Solitalea canadensis DSM 3403: one gene and its partner. The protein of the gene in region 1 interacts with the protein of each later gene in a pairwise test. Links are inferred from orthologs where the notes say so. Each region holds a gene or a part of one and is shown on either strand. Other genes may lie near its edges. The genes, in order: rho and nusG.

What was found.
Region 2: the proteins of rho (region 1) and nusG interact in binary tests that used the Escherichia coli proteins (3 or more experiments, as listed by UniProt). The link is inferred for Solitalea canadensis DSM 3403 from one-to-one orthologs.

Annotation. Positions count from the first base shown.
Region 1 is NC_017770.1:2,652,145-2,662,248, forward strand. What follows is about bases 4,382-7,318. They hold rho (transcription termination factor Rho), read left to right. Parts: upstream 4,382-4,998; coding sequence 4,999-6,639; downstream 6,640-7,318. Other genes in these bases: pyrF (orotidine-5'-phosphate decarboxylase), read right to left, coding at 4,382-4,684; pssA (CDP-diacylglycerol--serine O-phosphatidyltransferase), read left to right, coding at 6,742-7,318. In the rest of the region: SOLCA_RS11010 (DUF2851 family protein), read right to left, coding at 1-525; SOLCA_RS11015 (DinB family protein), read left to right, coding at 854-1,366; SOLCA_RS11020 (threonine/serine exporter family protein), read right to left, coding at 1,383-1,901; SOLCA_RS11025 (threonine/serine exporter family protein), read right to left, coding at 1,914-2,708; SOLCA_RS11030 (GNAT family N-acetyltransferase), read left to right, coding at 3,033-3,476; SOLCA_RS11035 (TFIIB-type zinc ribbon-containing protein), read left to right, coding at 3,549-3,809; more of pyrF, read right to left, coding at 3,857-4,381; more of pssA, read left to right, coding at 7,319-7,449; phosphoribosylformylglycinamidine synthase subunit PurS, read left to right, coding at 7,529-7,780; folK (2-amino-4-hydroxy-6-hydroxymethyldihydropteridine diphosphokinase), read right to left, coding at 7,865-8,353; signal peptide peptidase SppA, read left to right, coding at 8,501-10,104. UniProt on the Escherichia coli protein: Facilitates transcription termination by a mechanism that involves Rho binding to the nascent RNA, activation of Rho's RNA-dependent ATPase activity, and release of the mRNA from the DNA template.
Region 2 is NC_017770.1:513,601-518,831, forward strand. Bases 1,783-4,529 are described here. They hold nusG (transcription termination/antitermination protein NusG), read left to right. Parts: upstream 1,783-2,758; coding sequence 2,759-3,301; downstream 3,302-4,529. Other genes in these bases: tuf (elongation factor Tu), read left to right, coding at 1,783-2,314; secE (preprotein translocase subunit SecE), read left to right, coding at 2,547-2,744; rplK (50S ribosomal protein L11), read left to right, coding at 3,434-3,871; rplA (50S ribosomal protein L1), read left to right, coding at 3,901-4,529. Also shown: hpf (ribosome hibernation-promoting factor, HPF/YfiA family), read left to right, coding at 1-149; more of tuf, read left to right, coding at 1,127-1,782; more of rplA, read left to right, coding at 4,530-4,599; rplJ (50S ribosomal protein L10), read left to right, coding at 4,603-5,130; rplL (50S ribosomal protein L7/L12), read left to right, coding at 5,193-5,231. UniProt on the Escherichia coli protein: Part of the processive rRNA transcription and antitermination complex (rrnTAC). The complex forms an RNA-chaperone ring around the RNA exit tunnel of RNA polymerase (RNAP).

The DNA of each region.
Region 1 (10,104 bases):
TTCCCAATTATTAACAGTATTCTTCAATTCATACTCAATGAGTTGAATTTTATCTTCCAATCGCTCTACAAGCAACCGCTCTAACCAATTGGTAATTGCTAAAGAGTTAACAGTTGATAAAAACGACTGGCAAGGAAGTCCCTGACTTGCTTTCAATAATGCATGATAGTTTTGAAGTACCTTTTCATGAAGCCTGTTGCCTAACGACAAAGTCGGGATAGCGATACCCAAAGTGTTTATGATTAGCTGATCAGCATTTAAAACAACGTGTAAAATAACGTTATCATAAGTTTTGTCATTAAAATGTTTGTGTTTATACCAATCAGAGGCGTTCTTATGAATCTCCACATTCCCGGCCCAAACGGTTTGCCCTATTTTAATACGGGCATTGAAGAAATCAGGTCCGGCGTGTTTATTATGAGTTCCTGCATTAATAATCGTAATTAACTCACCATCTGTTGTGTACAAATTAAGTACATCCATTAATTTGTACTTCCATACAAAATGTAAAAAATCCTCATTCATAAATAGCTGCTAATTGGAACCGATTAAGTTTGGCACAAAATCGGCATCCTTTTATCAGTAATTTAACGACGATCAACGGAATTAGTTGATATGTTTTTTACCTAATTATAAAGCGAATCAATTAGCTCAGGATGCAGTGAAAACAAATCACTCTGTGCGGAAAACTCCGGCGTTGGACCTACAGCTCCGGTTTTCTTTAAGATGGCCGGCTGCTACACATACAACGAGATGTAAATAAAATTTAGTATCGAACGAAAATATATAAATAAGACGTTCTTCAAACAGTATCTTTATCAGCTCAAAGAACAATCACCTTATCCTTTTTATTATGCAGAAACCATCAAAAGACGAGTACAATCCTTATTATCAACATTATATTGATCTGGTTCCGGACGGAAACTTTGAAACTGTTTTTACGGATAATTCAATTCAAACCATCCACTTTTTTGAAAATATTACGACAGAAAAGCATGATTTTCGCTATCAGCCGGGCAAATGGTCTGTAAAGGAAGTATTGATGCATATTATCGATACAGAACGGGTAATGTCTTACAGAACGTTGGTAGCCGCAAGAGGTGATAGTAATACCCCACTACCAAGTTTTGATGAAGACGGTTATGCAAATAATGTGGATGTAAGCCATAGGACTATGAATGATCTGCTTGATGAATTTAAGGCAGTACGGAGCGCGACCGAAAAGCTTGTAAAAAATTTAACAGCAGCTCAGGTAAAATTTAAGGCAAATGCCGTCACCCACCCAATAACAGCATGTGCCTTAAGCTATATAATGATCGGGCATATTAACCACCACATCAATGTTCTTAAAGAACGCTATCTATAGCACCCGAATCATTTGGTTAACCTGCTGATTTTCCTAATCTCGGCAGGTTTATTTCTTTGATACTTTTTTTACGGAAGATCAACGTTCCAACACAAAGTCCGATCGCAAGAGAGAAAAGCAGTGAACCCGTCAGAATAAAATAATGGGCCGTTTCTGTTAATAAATGCGGTGAGCTAAAAGCGAGATCCTTATCGGTTAGTTTTGCCACCCCTAACATAGTACGATAAGCGTACAATCCCGGAATCATTGTGATACATGCCGGCATTGAAAACACAATTGGCGGAGTATGAACAATATGCGCAACAAAAATACTGGCAAAGCCTATTAACAATGATGCAGATAAAGTTGATACAATAATACTTTGTCCGCATTCTTCCCTTAAAATAAACCGAAGCATGTGACCGGCAGCGCCCAACAAACCTGCTGTAATTAATGCTTTCTTGGGAGTATTAAATAATAAAGCGAAGCCGATTCCTACAAAAAAAGCCAGTATACCGTCTCTTAAAATGAGTACTAAATTCGATTCCAAATTCATAGCTATGCTGTATTAATAATTGTTAAATCCTATAATTAACATGCTTAGTATCATACCAATAGCGATACTAAGTACTATGCAGGCTCCATAAATTCCACGGGCAATTGCTGTTGGGATATGCCCTTCAACAAGGTCCATAATGGCATTCAATAGCGGAACGCCGGGTACCAAGTACAAAACACTGGTAGCTAAAGTTGATTCAGGAGTTTTTCCTATATGCATTAAAACGTCCAAGCCTGCAATAATACTGGTAACAAAAGAAGCTGCCAGTACAGATATAAGTACGTTGAATCGTCTCTTAGTGAGTAATTGCCTGCAATAAAGTCCGGCAACAGAAGCGATAAAAGCAATGCCTGCGTTTTTATAATCGCCATTCATCAATAAGCACAAGCTTGCACAAGCTAATCCGATACCCAAAAAAAGTACCCAGCGAGGGTAATGAGGTATTTCCCTGATCTTTTCTACTTTGGCTTCCACTTCTTCTATTTCCATTTGTTCATTATGAACATCCCAGGATAGAATGCTGATGCTACTCACAATGGCAAAATTGACTCCATGCATTGGTACCCGTTGAAATCGGGTTACAGTATCCAGTGGATTTTCCTTATCAGTTAGCGTTATCATTATGCCGGTAAAGGATGAAAACAGCTCAAGGTTGTATCCCCATGCATTTGCTATACGAAGCATATTTACACTAATACGTCGGCTATTACTACCCGATGTGAGCAGCAATGCTCCTATCTTAAGCAACAGATTGGCAACCCGGCTGGTGCTACCGCTTGGTGATTGGCTCACTTCTGTGTTCATTCTAAAAATTTTAATATTATTTTTATGTATTCGTGTTAAATTGATCTCCTTAAGAATACTGATTAATTATCATTTTATGCCAAACAGTACTAATCAAGGAATTAAATCTAGTTAAGTCGCATGAGATTTAATAGGTTCAATAGCAGTAACCACTAAACAATGGCAAAATTCATTCGATTTACTATTAAATTATATGAATATTATCAGTTTAAAACATGTTTTTAAACATGTTTTATATCATAAAATCTAAATAAAAATCAATTTTCATTAACTTGCCTTAGATTTTTAACAGATCATCTGAAATTTAACTTTTTATTCCTGTTTATGTTAATTCGTACCGATTCTCAACACCCTGATTTCATATACCTTGTATCATTGCTAGACGGAGACCTAGCCATTCGTGACGGTGAAGATCATGCATTCTATGACCAGTTTAATAAAATTGATTCAATTAAACATGCAGTTGTAGCTTATTTAGATGAAATTCCGGTTGGCTGTGGCGCTATTAAACAATATGAAGATGGCGTAGCTGAATTAAAAAGAATGTATGTTAAGGATGATTGCCGAAGAAAAGGTATTGCCAGTGCTGTTTTAGCGGAATTAGAGAAATGGGCAAAGGAACTCAATTATTCTTCATTAATATTGGAAACCGGGAAAGCGCAGCCAGAAGCAATTGCTCTTTATCAGGGAAAAGCATTTTCAATCATTCCTAATTACGGACAATATGCCGGCGTCGATAATAGTGTTTGCATGAAAAAGCCTATTTAATAAATACGTAACAATTAGGAAACAACAATTCAACCGTACATCCGTTAAATAGGAAATATATCTCTTACTATTATGAAATGTCCAAATTGTAGTGAAACATTGGTAATGACCGATAGAAATGGTGTGGAAATCGATTATTGTCCTCAATGCAGAGGAATCTGGTTGGATAAAGGTGAACTGGATAAAATTATTGAACGTACAGGAAATCACTACTCAAGTCGCGAAAACTATGATAATGATTTTAAACGTTATGGATATGATGAACATGACAAAAAGAATTATCATCCCAAAAAGAAAAAATCATTCTTAAGTGATTTTCTTGATTTTGACTAAGATACATGCATAAAAAAAGCGACAATCAGCTGATTGTCGCTTTTTCATTATAAATATTTATCTAGTAAAATATCCATTTCGTCTCGCAGTTTTTTAGCTTCTTCTCTCGCCTTTTCAGCAAAATCTTCTCCTTTTGAAGCATATATAATAGCCCTTGAGGAGTTTACCAATAAACCGCATTTATCATTCATGCCAAACTGAGCAACTTCTTGTAAGCTGCCGCCTTGTGCCCCTACACCCGGAACCAGTAAAAAATTATCAGGAGCAATCTTTCTAAAATCACTTAGTTCACTTGCTCTTGTTGCTCCAACTACAAACATAATTTGTTCAGGCGATCCCCAGGTATGAGCAGTTTTAACAACTTTTTCAAACAGCTTTTCTTCAGATTTAAGTTCAGAGAACTGGAAATCCTTTCCACCTTCATTTGAAGTAAGTGCCAAAAGAATTACCCATTTATTATCAAAACCTAAAAACGGACTAACACTATCAACTCCCATGTATGGAGCTACAGTTACCGAATCAAAATCAAAACCAGATTCTTCTTTATTAAAGAAGGCTCTTGCATACATGGCTGAAGTATTTCCTATATCACCACGTTTTGCATCAGCAATAGTAAATATATTTTCAGGCACAAGATTCATTGTTTCCTGAAGATTTTGCCACCCTTTCACACCCATACTTTCATAAAAAGCTGTATTGGGTTTATACGCAACACAGAACTCCGCAGTAGCTTCAATAATTTGACGATTAAACTCAACTACTGGATTTTCTTCTTTTAATAAATGTGGCGGGATTTTTGTTATATCGGTATCAAGGCCTACACACAAAAAGGAACGTTTTTCTAAAATAGTATCAAATAACTGCTGTCTGGTCATAGCATAAAATCAGGTCGACAAAGGTAATTTAATTTTCAACATCTCAACACAGAACAAAAGAACCTTTGCTTTTTTAAATACTTAAATCTTTAAAATTTTATGAAAAACAATTGTAAAAAAATTTGATTAATTAAAATTAATAACTACTATTGCAATGTTATCTCTTTCTAAAACTCTTTTGTGAGAGAAAAAATCAACAACTTTTCTATATCAAATTTCGAAACTATATTATACTACTATTACCATTAGTTATATTCTCTTTATCATTAAGAAACATTCTTTACTGATTCCAAAAAAAATTTTTATTTTAATTGATGTACGACATTATTGAACTGAACGACAAGCTCGTCTCGGAGCTTAGAGAGATTGCAAAGGGACTTGAAATTCCTGATTTTGACGAATTACGGAAGCAGGAACTCATCTACAAAATCCTTGATACTCAAGCAATTTCAAGTATCAGCAATCAGGCTGCTATTGAAACGGATATTATTAATGAGGCAGATACCGACTTTGAAGAACCAACCTTCGATGACGACTCATTAAAGGAAGCATCTAAACGCAAAAGAATTACGCGAAAAGTACCTAAAGAAGCTGAAAAAGTGGTTTATGCAAGTAAACCTGCTGCGGAAACAGAAGAAACGCCTGCAGCTCCACCGGAAGCTCCTGTAACTGAAAAAAGAGAATTCACACCTACAGAAAACCGCCCGCAACGTCGTCGTACAGAATATACAAACGACAAAAACACAAAACAACCAACTTATCAAACCCCATCAAACCAACATACGGATCCTAAGACACGTACAAGCTTAGAATCAAATGCATTGGCTACGGTTGATTTTGAAAATGTTATTGTTAATGAAGGTGTTTTAGAGATCATGCCTGACGGTTATGGTTTCTTACGTTCGGCTGATTATAACTATTTAACTTCCCCTGATGATATTTATGTATCACAGTCGCAGATAAAATTATTTGGTTTAAAAACCGGAGATACTGTTCGCGGTAGCATTCGCCCTCCTAAAGAAGGTGAGAAATACTTCCCATTGGTGCGTGTTGAATCAATCAACGGACGCGTACCCGCAGAAGTTCGTGACCGCGTTCCATTTGATTACCTTACTCCTCTTTTCCCTTATGAGCGCTTAAACCTGTTTACAGATAACAGCACTAACCAATCTACACGTATCATGGATATGTTTACACCAATTGGTAAAGGACAACGTGGAATGATCGTGGCTCAACCTAAAACCGGTAAGACTTCTTTATTAAAAGATGTTGCCAATGCAATTGCAGCTAACCACCCTGAAGTTTATTTGATCATACTTTTGATCGATGAGCGTCCTGAAGAGGTGACAGATATGGCTCGCAGTGTACGTGCCGAAGTAATTTCATCAACTTTTGATGAGCCTGCTGAACGTCACGTTAAAATTGCCAATATCGTTTTGGAAAAAGCAAAACGTATGGTAGAATGCGGACATGATGTAGTTATCTTGTTAGACTCGATCACTCGTTTAGCACGTGCATACAACACTGTTCAACCTGCTTCAGGTAAAATTTTATCTGGAGGTGTTGACGCCAATGCATTACATAAACCAAAACGTTTCTTCGGTGCTGCCCGTAAAATAGAAAATGGTGGTTCATTAACCATTTTGGCAACAGCATTGATTGATACAGGCTCTAAAATGGACGAGGTTATCTTTGAAGAATTTAAAGGTACCGGTAACATGGAGCTACAGCTGGATCGCAAACTTTCTAACAAACGTATCTACCCTGCTATCGACCTTACTGCATCAAGTACTCGTCGTGAAGATCTGTTACTGGACAAAGAAATGCTACAACGCATCTGGATCTTACGTAACCACTTGGCAGATATGAACTCTCAGGAAGCGATGGAATTCTTGCTATCGCGAATCAGAGGAACAAAATCAAACGAAGAGTTCTTAGTTTCAATGAACGGATAAAAATATCGATGTGAATTATGAGATGTGAGATATGAGTTTAGGGTATGAGATTGATTTCGATTGATCTCATATCAACAATCTCACATCTCAAATCTAATATCAATGAAAAAACATATACCAAACTTTATTACTTGTTTAAACCTGTTTTCAGGTTGTATTGCTGCTGTTTATGGCATAAATGCGGTTGAAATCAGTGATCTGAAAGTGGTAACCTACTTAATGTTGTTAGCCGCTTTTTTTGATTTTATAGACGGTTTTGCTGCCCGCTTGTTAAATGCTCCATCAATAATCGGAAAAGAGCTCGACTCATTGGCTGATATGGTAAGCTTTGGGTTTGTACCCGGCGTTATATTGTTCACCATTTTAAAGCATTCTCTAGCTCCTGATTATCAATATTTAGCTTATTCAGGGTTTATTGTAACTATATTTTCGGCTTTACGCTTAGCCAAATTTAATGTAGATGAACGTCAGACTGATCGTTTTATAGGCGTTCCAACCCCTATTAATGCTTTATTTATAGGTTCTTTTGCTTTTATTTTAGATAGCTACCCTATTATTAACTGGGTTTTGGAGCATCCGCCATTTTTTATTTTCTTGTTAATCATCATTCAGAGCTATTTACTGGTTTGTGAATTGCCTCTTATTGCACTCAAATTCAAGTCATTCGACTGGCAATCCAATAAACTTCGGTATATTTTAATCATCTCTTCGATGGTATTCATCATTTTGTTTAAATTTGCCGCAGTTCCGCTGATCCTGTTGATTTATATTCTATTATCATTGGTTGAATATAAAGTATCACCGGAATAGTAGAGTTTAATTAGCATTAATTGAAACCTGTTGGAAGTGTCAGCTGCCAATAGCAACTAAAAAAATAAAACTAAAAAACATGAAATTTATTGCTGAAATTGATGTAATGCCGTTAAAGGAAATTCTTGATCCACAGGGAAAAGCTGTAACCGGAAGTATGAAAAACTTAGGTTTAAGTGAAATTCATAATGTGCGTATCGGAAAACACATTACTTTAGAAGTTGAAGCTGAAAACGAAGCAGTTGCTACTGAAAAAGTTGATACTGCCTGCAAAAAATTACTTGCCAATTTAATTATGGAGCAATACCATTTTACTTTGCACCAGGCTTAATTTTAAGAAAATCAGACGATCAAAACGTTTGATCACATTATAAAACAAACCGGTAATAATCTTACCGGTTTGTTTTTTTTATTCTTATTGAATAATTTTGCGTACTTCAAGTTTATCAGGACATTCTTCTAGTAGAGTGGCTATCGTTTTCTGATAAACCGGATGAATTACTGATGCAGCAATTTCATTAAGCGGTATCAAAGCAAAAAGCCTGTTTTGTAGCTCAGGGTGCGGTATTGTTAGACGTTGTGTATTAATCACCGATTGACCCAATAACAAAATATCAATATCAATCAATCGTTCTCCCCACCTTTCAAAACGTTCTCGACCCAACTCATGTTCAATTTGCAGTATATCAGCTAATATTTCATGGGCATTGTCTTTAAATGGATTGATTTTAACCGCTTGATTTAAAAAATCAGGCTGATCGGTTTTTCCCCATGCATCCGTTTCATACAGTGACGAACACCCGTTAATCTCCCCCACTCTTTCTTCCAATAACTTAATAGCTTGGGCCAAATTTTGTTCCCTATTACCTAAGTTTCCTCCTAATAATACATATAGCTCATTCATTAAAAAATAGCGTAGATTATGATTTACGAGCAATTTTAATAATAATTTATTTAGTATACTTGTGTAAGATTTATTAGTTTTAAACATCATCGAAAAACATTCACAAGTTTTTTAAATTAAATAGCTATTCAACATAAAAAATTCTTCATGGCTCAATTTTTCAAATTTGTATTTGCTTCCATGTTGGGTACGTTTATTACCCTCATTATTGGTACAATACTTTTCTTCGCGATCATTGCCGGAATTATAAGTTCTGCAAGTAAAGAGAAAAATGTTCAGATTAAAGATAACTCAGTACTCGTATTGAATTTTGATTACGATATTCCGGAACGCACTCCTTCTGATCCTTTCTCTGACTATAATTACAATGACTTGCAGAGTAAAAATACAGTAGGATTAAACGATATTTTGAGTGGCATTAAAAAAGCAAAAGACGACCCGAAAATCAAAGGTATCTATATCAATTCGACTTCCGTTGGAGCAGGCTTTGCTACAGTTGAAGAAATCCGTAATGCCCTGATCGATTTTAAAACTTCAAAAAAATTCATTGTTGCCTATAGCGAGTACCTTACTCAAAAAGGATATTATGTAGCTACTGCAGCTGATAAAATTTACCTAAATCCTGTAGGAGGACTTGAATTTAAAGGTTTTGGCAGTGAAATCATGTTTTTAAAAGGTGCCTTGGATAAACTGGAAATTGAAGCGCAGGTAATCAAGGTTGGCACTTATAAAAGTGCTGTAGAACCTTTTATCCTTGATAAAATGAGTGACGCTAACCGTACTCAAACCATGTCTTTTTTAGGTTCGATGTATAACCATTTTTTAGCCAAAATTGGTAAATCACGGAAAATAACAACCGATTCCTTGAGACTCATTGCTAATCAGTTATTAGCACAGTCGCCTGAAGATGCATTAAAATTGAGACTTGTTGATGGTTTAAAATATAAGGACGAGATCATTCATCATTTAAAAGCACAAACTAAAACCAAGTCTGAAGACGATGTTAATGTTGTGAGCTTAAAGAAATACAGAAGTTCTATTGATGAAACCGGAGAATTGCCATCTGACCGTATTGCTGTTGTTTATGCATCAGGTGAAATTACAGGAGGCGAAGGTAACGACAATGTTATTGGTTCTGAACGTATTTCACGTGCCATTCGCGAAGTGCGTGAAAATGACAAAGTTAAAGCTATTGTTTTCCGAGTAAATTCACCAGGAGGAAGCGCTCTTGCTTCCGACGTAATATGGAGAGAAGTTGAGTTAGCTAAAAAAGTAAAACCTGTTGTTGTTTCGATGGGCGATTATGCTGCTTCCGGAGGATATTACATTTCATGCGCCGCAAATAAGATTTTTGCTCAACCAAATACTATTACCGGCTCTATCGGAGTTTTCGGTATCATTCCAAATGCACAGAAATTCTTTAATAATAAGCTGGGCGTAACTTTCGACGGGGTAAAAACTGGCGAACATGCAGATATGGGAACCATCAGCAGACCTTTATCTGATTCTGAAAAACTGATTTTACAACGTGAAGTAAATCAAACCTATAACACCTTTACTAAAAAAGTAGCCTCTGGCCGCAGCAAATCGCAGTCTAATGTGGATAGCATTGGCCAGGGAAGAGTATGGAGCGGTACAGAAGCGCTAAGTATTGGTTTAGTTGATAAAATTGGCGGATTAAATGATGCGATTGAAGAAGCCGCTAAACTAGCTAAGATTACCAGCTATAGAACGGTGCCTTATCCTTCTCA
Region 2 (5,231 bases), 2.1 Mb from region 1 along the record:
TCTTTGTAAAAGAACAGCGTCAGTCGTTTGAAGAAGCCACCGATGTTGCCGTAGAATCATTAGCCAAACAACTAAAAAAGCATAAAGAAAAATTAAGGACACATTTGGGAAAAGCAGACTCACCTGTAGTAGCTGAACCTGAATTTTAAAATAAATCAACAATAAAACTTAAAAAACCACCGGTCAAAAGCTGGTGGTTTTTAATTTTTTTAAATTTGATTGAATGAAAGTGGGTGAGAGGAATCAAGTAAAAGTAGTTTGCTGCATACTCTTGTAAATTGGTAGAATAAATTTTTCTTCCTGACTATCAAAGTCAAAGGAGATATTGGTAAAAAAAAGTTATAAATATTCTTGCTATTACGAGTAAAATACTACTTTTGCAGCCGCTTCGGCAATGTTCTTTGAAGGTACAAAAATCAGGATTTATGATAGCGTTAGTGCTGTTTTTTAGTTCTGAACTCAAACAAAAAAATATTTTAAAATAAATTTTGAGCGAGAATAATTTTTTGTACATTTGCAATCCCTTAACAAAAGCAAATGTTAAGAGATAACAAAGAAAGTAGTTCTTTAAAATATAAAAACGCCTCCTTAGCTCAGCTGGTAGAGCAACTGACTTGTAATCAGTAGGTCATTGGTTCGATTCCGATAGGAGGCTCCAGAGATGGTAATTCATTACTGTCGGATGGGGGGGTTCCAGAGCGGTCAAATGGGACGGACTGTAAATCCGTTACTTCGGTTTCGAAGGTTCGAATCCTTCCCCCCCCACACTAACAATAAAGAAAAGAATGGTTGATTTTGCTTGTCAGAGTCAACCATTTAAATTCTAAAAATATTACAAGCGGGAGTAGCTCAGTTGGTAGAGCGACAGCCTTCCAAGCTGTAGGTCGCGGGTTCGAGCCTCGTCTCCCGCTCTCTTGTAATCAGAAAAGTTAACAGTTAGACATTTTTCCTTAAAGAAAGATAATCCTAGCGGTTAACCTTTGATTGTTAGACGAGGCCTTTGTAGCTCAGGGGTAGAGTACATCCTTGGTAAGGATGAGGTCATGGGTTCAAATCCCATCAAAGGCTCCAAATTAGTTCTGCTAATTTTTAATCAATTATAAAACTACATTAAGTAAAAAATAAAATGGCAAAAGAAAAATTTGACCGTTCCAAGGAACACTTGAACATTGGAACAATTGGTCACGTTGACCACGGTAAAACTACCTTGACTGCCGCTATCACTAAAGTATTAGCAGATGCAGGTTTGTCAGAAGCTCGTTCATTCGATTCTATCGACTCTGCTCCTGAAGAAAAAGAGCGTGGTATTACCATTAACACTGCACACGTTGAGTACTCTACTGCTACTCGTCACTATGCACACGTTGACTGTCCAGGTCACGCTGACTATGTGAAAAACATGGTTACTGGTGCTGCTCAGATGGACGGTGCTATCTTGGTAGTAGCTGCTACTGATGGTCCTATGCCACAAACTCGTGAGCACATCCTTCTTGCTCGTCAGGTAGGAGTTCCTAAAATTGTTGTGTTCATGAACAAAGTAGACATGGTTGACGATCCAGAATTGTTAGACCTAGTTGAAATGGAAATTCGTGAATTATTATCATTCTATGAATTCGACGGTGATAACACTCCAATTATCCGTGGTTCTGCTCTTGGTGGTTTGAACGGCGATGCTAAATGGGTTGCTACTATCATGGAATTAATGAATGCTGTTGATACTTTCATCCCAGTTCCACCACGTTTGAAAGATCTTCCTTTCTTGATGCCTGTTGAAGACGTATTCTCGATCACTGGTCGTGGTACAGTAGCAACTGGTCGTATCGAGCGCGGTGTGATCAACTCAGGTGACCCAGTTCAAATCATTGGTATGGGTGCAGAAGATTTGAAATCAACTGTTACTGGTGTTGAGATGTTCCGTAAAATCTTAGATTACGGTGAGGCTGGTGATAACGTAGGTTTATTGTTACGTGGTATTGAGAAAACTGATATCCGTCGTGGTATGGTTATCGTGAAACCAGGTTCAGTAACTCCTCACGCTGACTTCAAAGCTGAGATCTATGTATTGAGCAAAGCTGAAGGTGGTCGTCACACTCCATTCTTCAACAAATACCGTCCTCAGTTCTATTTCCGTACTACTGACGTAACTGGTGAGATTTCACTTGAGCCAGGAGTAGAAATGGTAATGCCAGGTGATAACGTTACAATCAACGTTAAATTAATCAGCGCAATCGCTATGGAAAAAGGTCTTCGTTTCGCTATCCGCGAAGGTGGTCGTACCGTAGGTGCTGGTCAGGTAACTGAAATCGTTAAATAATTTTAACAAAATATAAAACAATGGCGTTTGGTTCGCTGAATGCCATTGTTTTTTCCACACGGGTGTAGTTCAAGGGTAGAATGTCGGTCTCCAAAACCGCTGATGGGAGTTCGAATCTCTCCACCCGTGCAAGATGTTAGGTTAATAGTTTTTATATTGGTTTCTTGATTTTATTTAAAGGAAACCCGTAAAATACTATTAACCATTCATTGTATCTAATAACGTAGTTTTAATGAGCAAGGTAGTAGAATACATCAAAGAATCTAAAAACGAGTTGTTGAATCATGTTACATGGCCTACAGCTTCAGAATTGTTTAACAGTGCAATGGTGGTTATAGTTGCTTCAGGCATCATGGCAGGAATTGTATTTGCAATGGATGAGGTATTTGGTCACGTATTGATCGAATCGTTTTACAATTTGTTCTCTTAATTCGGAGGTAAGGGATGAGTGATCAGTTAAAATGGTATGTAGTAAGAGCCGTTAGTGGTAAGGAGAAAAAGGTTAAGCAATACATAGAGGCTGAGATCAACCGCTTAGGCTTTAACCATCTCGTTCCTCAGGTGCTTATTCCAATGGAAAAAGTATACCAGATGCGTAACGGTAAAAAAATTGCCAAAGAACGCAACTTTTTCCCTGGCTATGTTCTTATTGAAGCACAGCTTGATGGTGAGTTAGAACATATTATCAAAAATATAAATAGCGTTATCGGTTTTCTTGGCGACAAGGATGGTACTGCTATTCCTCTGCGCCAGTCTGAAGTTAATCGTATCTTAGGTACTGTTGACGAAATTTCTGCACAGGGTGAAACAACCGGAGTTCCTTATTATGTGGGTGAAAACGTTAAGGTAATGGACGGTCCTTTCAATGGCTTCACAGGAGTTATTGAAGAGGTGAATGAAGAAAAGAAAAAGCTCAAGGTTATGGTTAAAATATTTGGCCGGAGAACTCCTTTAGAGCTTAATTACATGCAAGTAGAAAAAGAATAACTAAATATTTGATAATGTGGCGCAAAAGATTTACTTTTGCGCCTCATTAATTTTATATTAATGAGTTTTTCAATACAAATGTTACTTATTGCTTCCACAATTGTTTAACATTTCTTAATTAACAAACGAGACATGGCAAAAGAAGTTAGTGCGCTTGTTAAATTACAAATTAAAGGTGGTGCTGCTAACCCTTCTCCTCCAGTAGGACCTGCATTAGGTGCTAAAGGTGTGAATATCATGGAGTTCTGTAAGCAGTTTAATGCTAGAACCCAAGATAAACCGGGTAAAGTACTTCCTGTTGTAATTACAGTTTACGCCGACAAGTCGTTTGATTTTATCATCAAAACACCTCCTGTAGCTATTCAGTTACTGGAAGTGACTAAACTTAAAAGCGGTTCGGCTGAGTCAAACCGTAAAAAAGTTGCTTCTGTATCTTGGGAACAAGTACGTACAATTGCAGAGGATAAAATGCCTGACTTAAACGCGTTTACTATTGAATCAGCAATGTCAATGGTTGCTGGTACAGCACGCAGTATGGGTATCACCGTTTCTGGTGAACGTCCATTTTAATGAATTATTAAATTATTAAGGGTAAAACAGTGGCAAGATTAACAAAAAATCGCAAAAAAGTATTATCCCTGTTGGAGAAAGATAAAGCTTACTCTCTACAGGAAGCCTCTGCCTTAGTAAAAGAGATCACCACTACCAAGTTCGATGCTTCGGTTGATTTAGATATTCGTTTGGGTGTTGACCCACGTAAAGCTAATCAAATGGTAAGAGGTATCGCTGTGTTACCACACGGTACCGGTAAAACTGTTCGCGTTTTAGTACTTTGTACTCCAGACAAAGAGCAGGAAGCTAAAGAAGCCGGTGCTGATTATGTAGGCTTGGATGATTATATTACTAAGATTGAGCAAGGTTGGACTGATGTTGATATCATCATCACCACTCCTGCTTGTATGGCTAAAGTAGGTAAGTTAGGCCGAGTTTTGGGTCCACGTAACTTGATGCCAAATCCTAAATCAGGAACTGTAACTAACGAGGTTGGTAAAGCAGTAACTGACGTTAAGGGTGGTAAAATTGACTTCAAAGTTGATAAAACCGGTATCATTCATACCTCAATAGGTAAAGTATCATTTGCTCCTGAGAAAATTTACGAGAATGCGTTAGAAGTAATTCAAACAATCTCTCGTTTAAAACCTTCAGCTGCCAAAGGTACCTACTTTAAGAGTATCCATATGTCGAGTACCATGAGTTCCGGCATTCATGTTGAAACTAAATCTGTAGCGGGAATCTAAGACATGAACAGAGAAGAAAAAAATGTAATCGTTCTCGATCTTAAAGAGAAGATGGAGACGTACGGTACTTTTTATATTACCGATACTTCAAATCTAACTGTTGCTAAGATTAACGCGATCAGAAGAAAATGTTTTGAAAGAGACATTAAATTCCAGGTAGCTAAAAATTCTCTTATTCGTAAGGCAATGGAAGCTACAGGTGTTGATTACAGCCCGTTATTCGCTGCTTTGAAAGGTACTTCAGGTGTAATGTTTTCTAATACAGGAAATGTACCTGCTAAACTAATCAAAGAATTACGTAGCGAAAAAGGTGCTGAAAAGCCTATCTTAAAAGGTGCTTCAATTGAGCAAGCATTCTTTGTTGGCGACAATCAGTTAGATACGCTTACGGCGATTAAATCTCGTCAAGAGCTTATCGGTGATATCGTTGGCTTGTTACAATCTCCTGCTAAAAACGTTATTTCTGCGTTGAAATCAGAAGGTGGAAAACTTGCAGGTATCATCAAAACATTATCAGAAAAAGGTGCGTAAGCTACCATAAGAATGCTTACATTTAATTAATTTAGTATTTAAACTATCAAATTTTTATAAAAATGGCAGATTTGAAAGCGTTTGCTGAACAATTGGTAAAC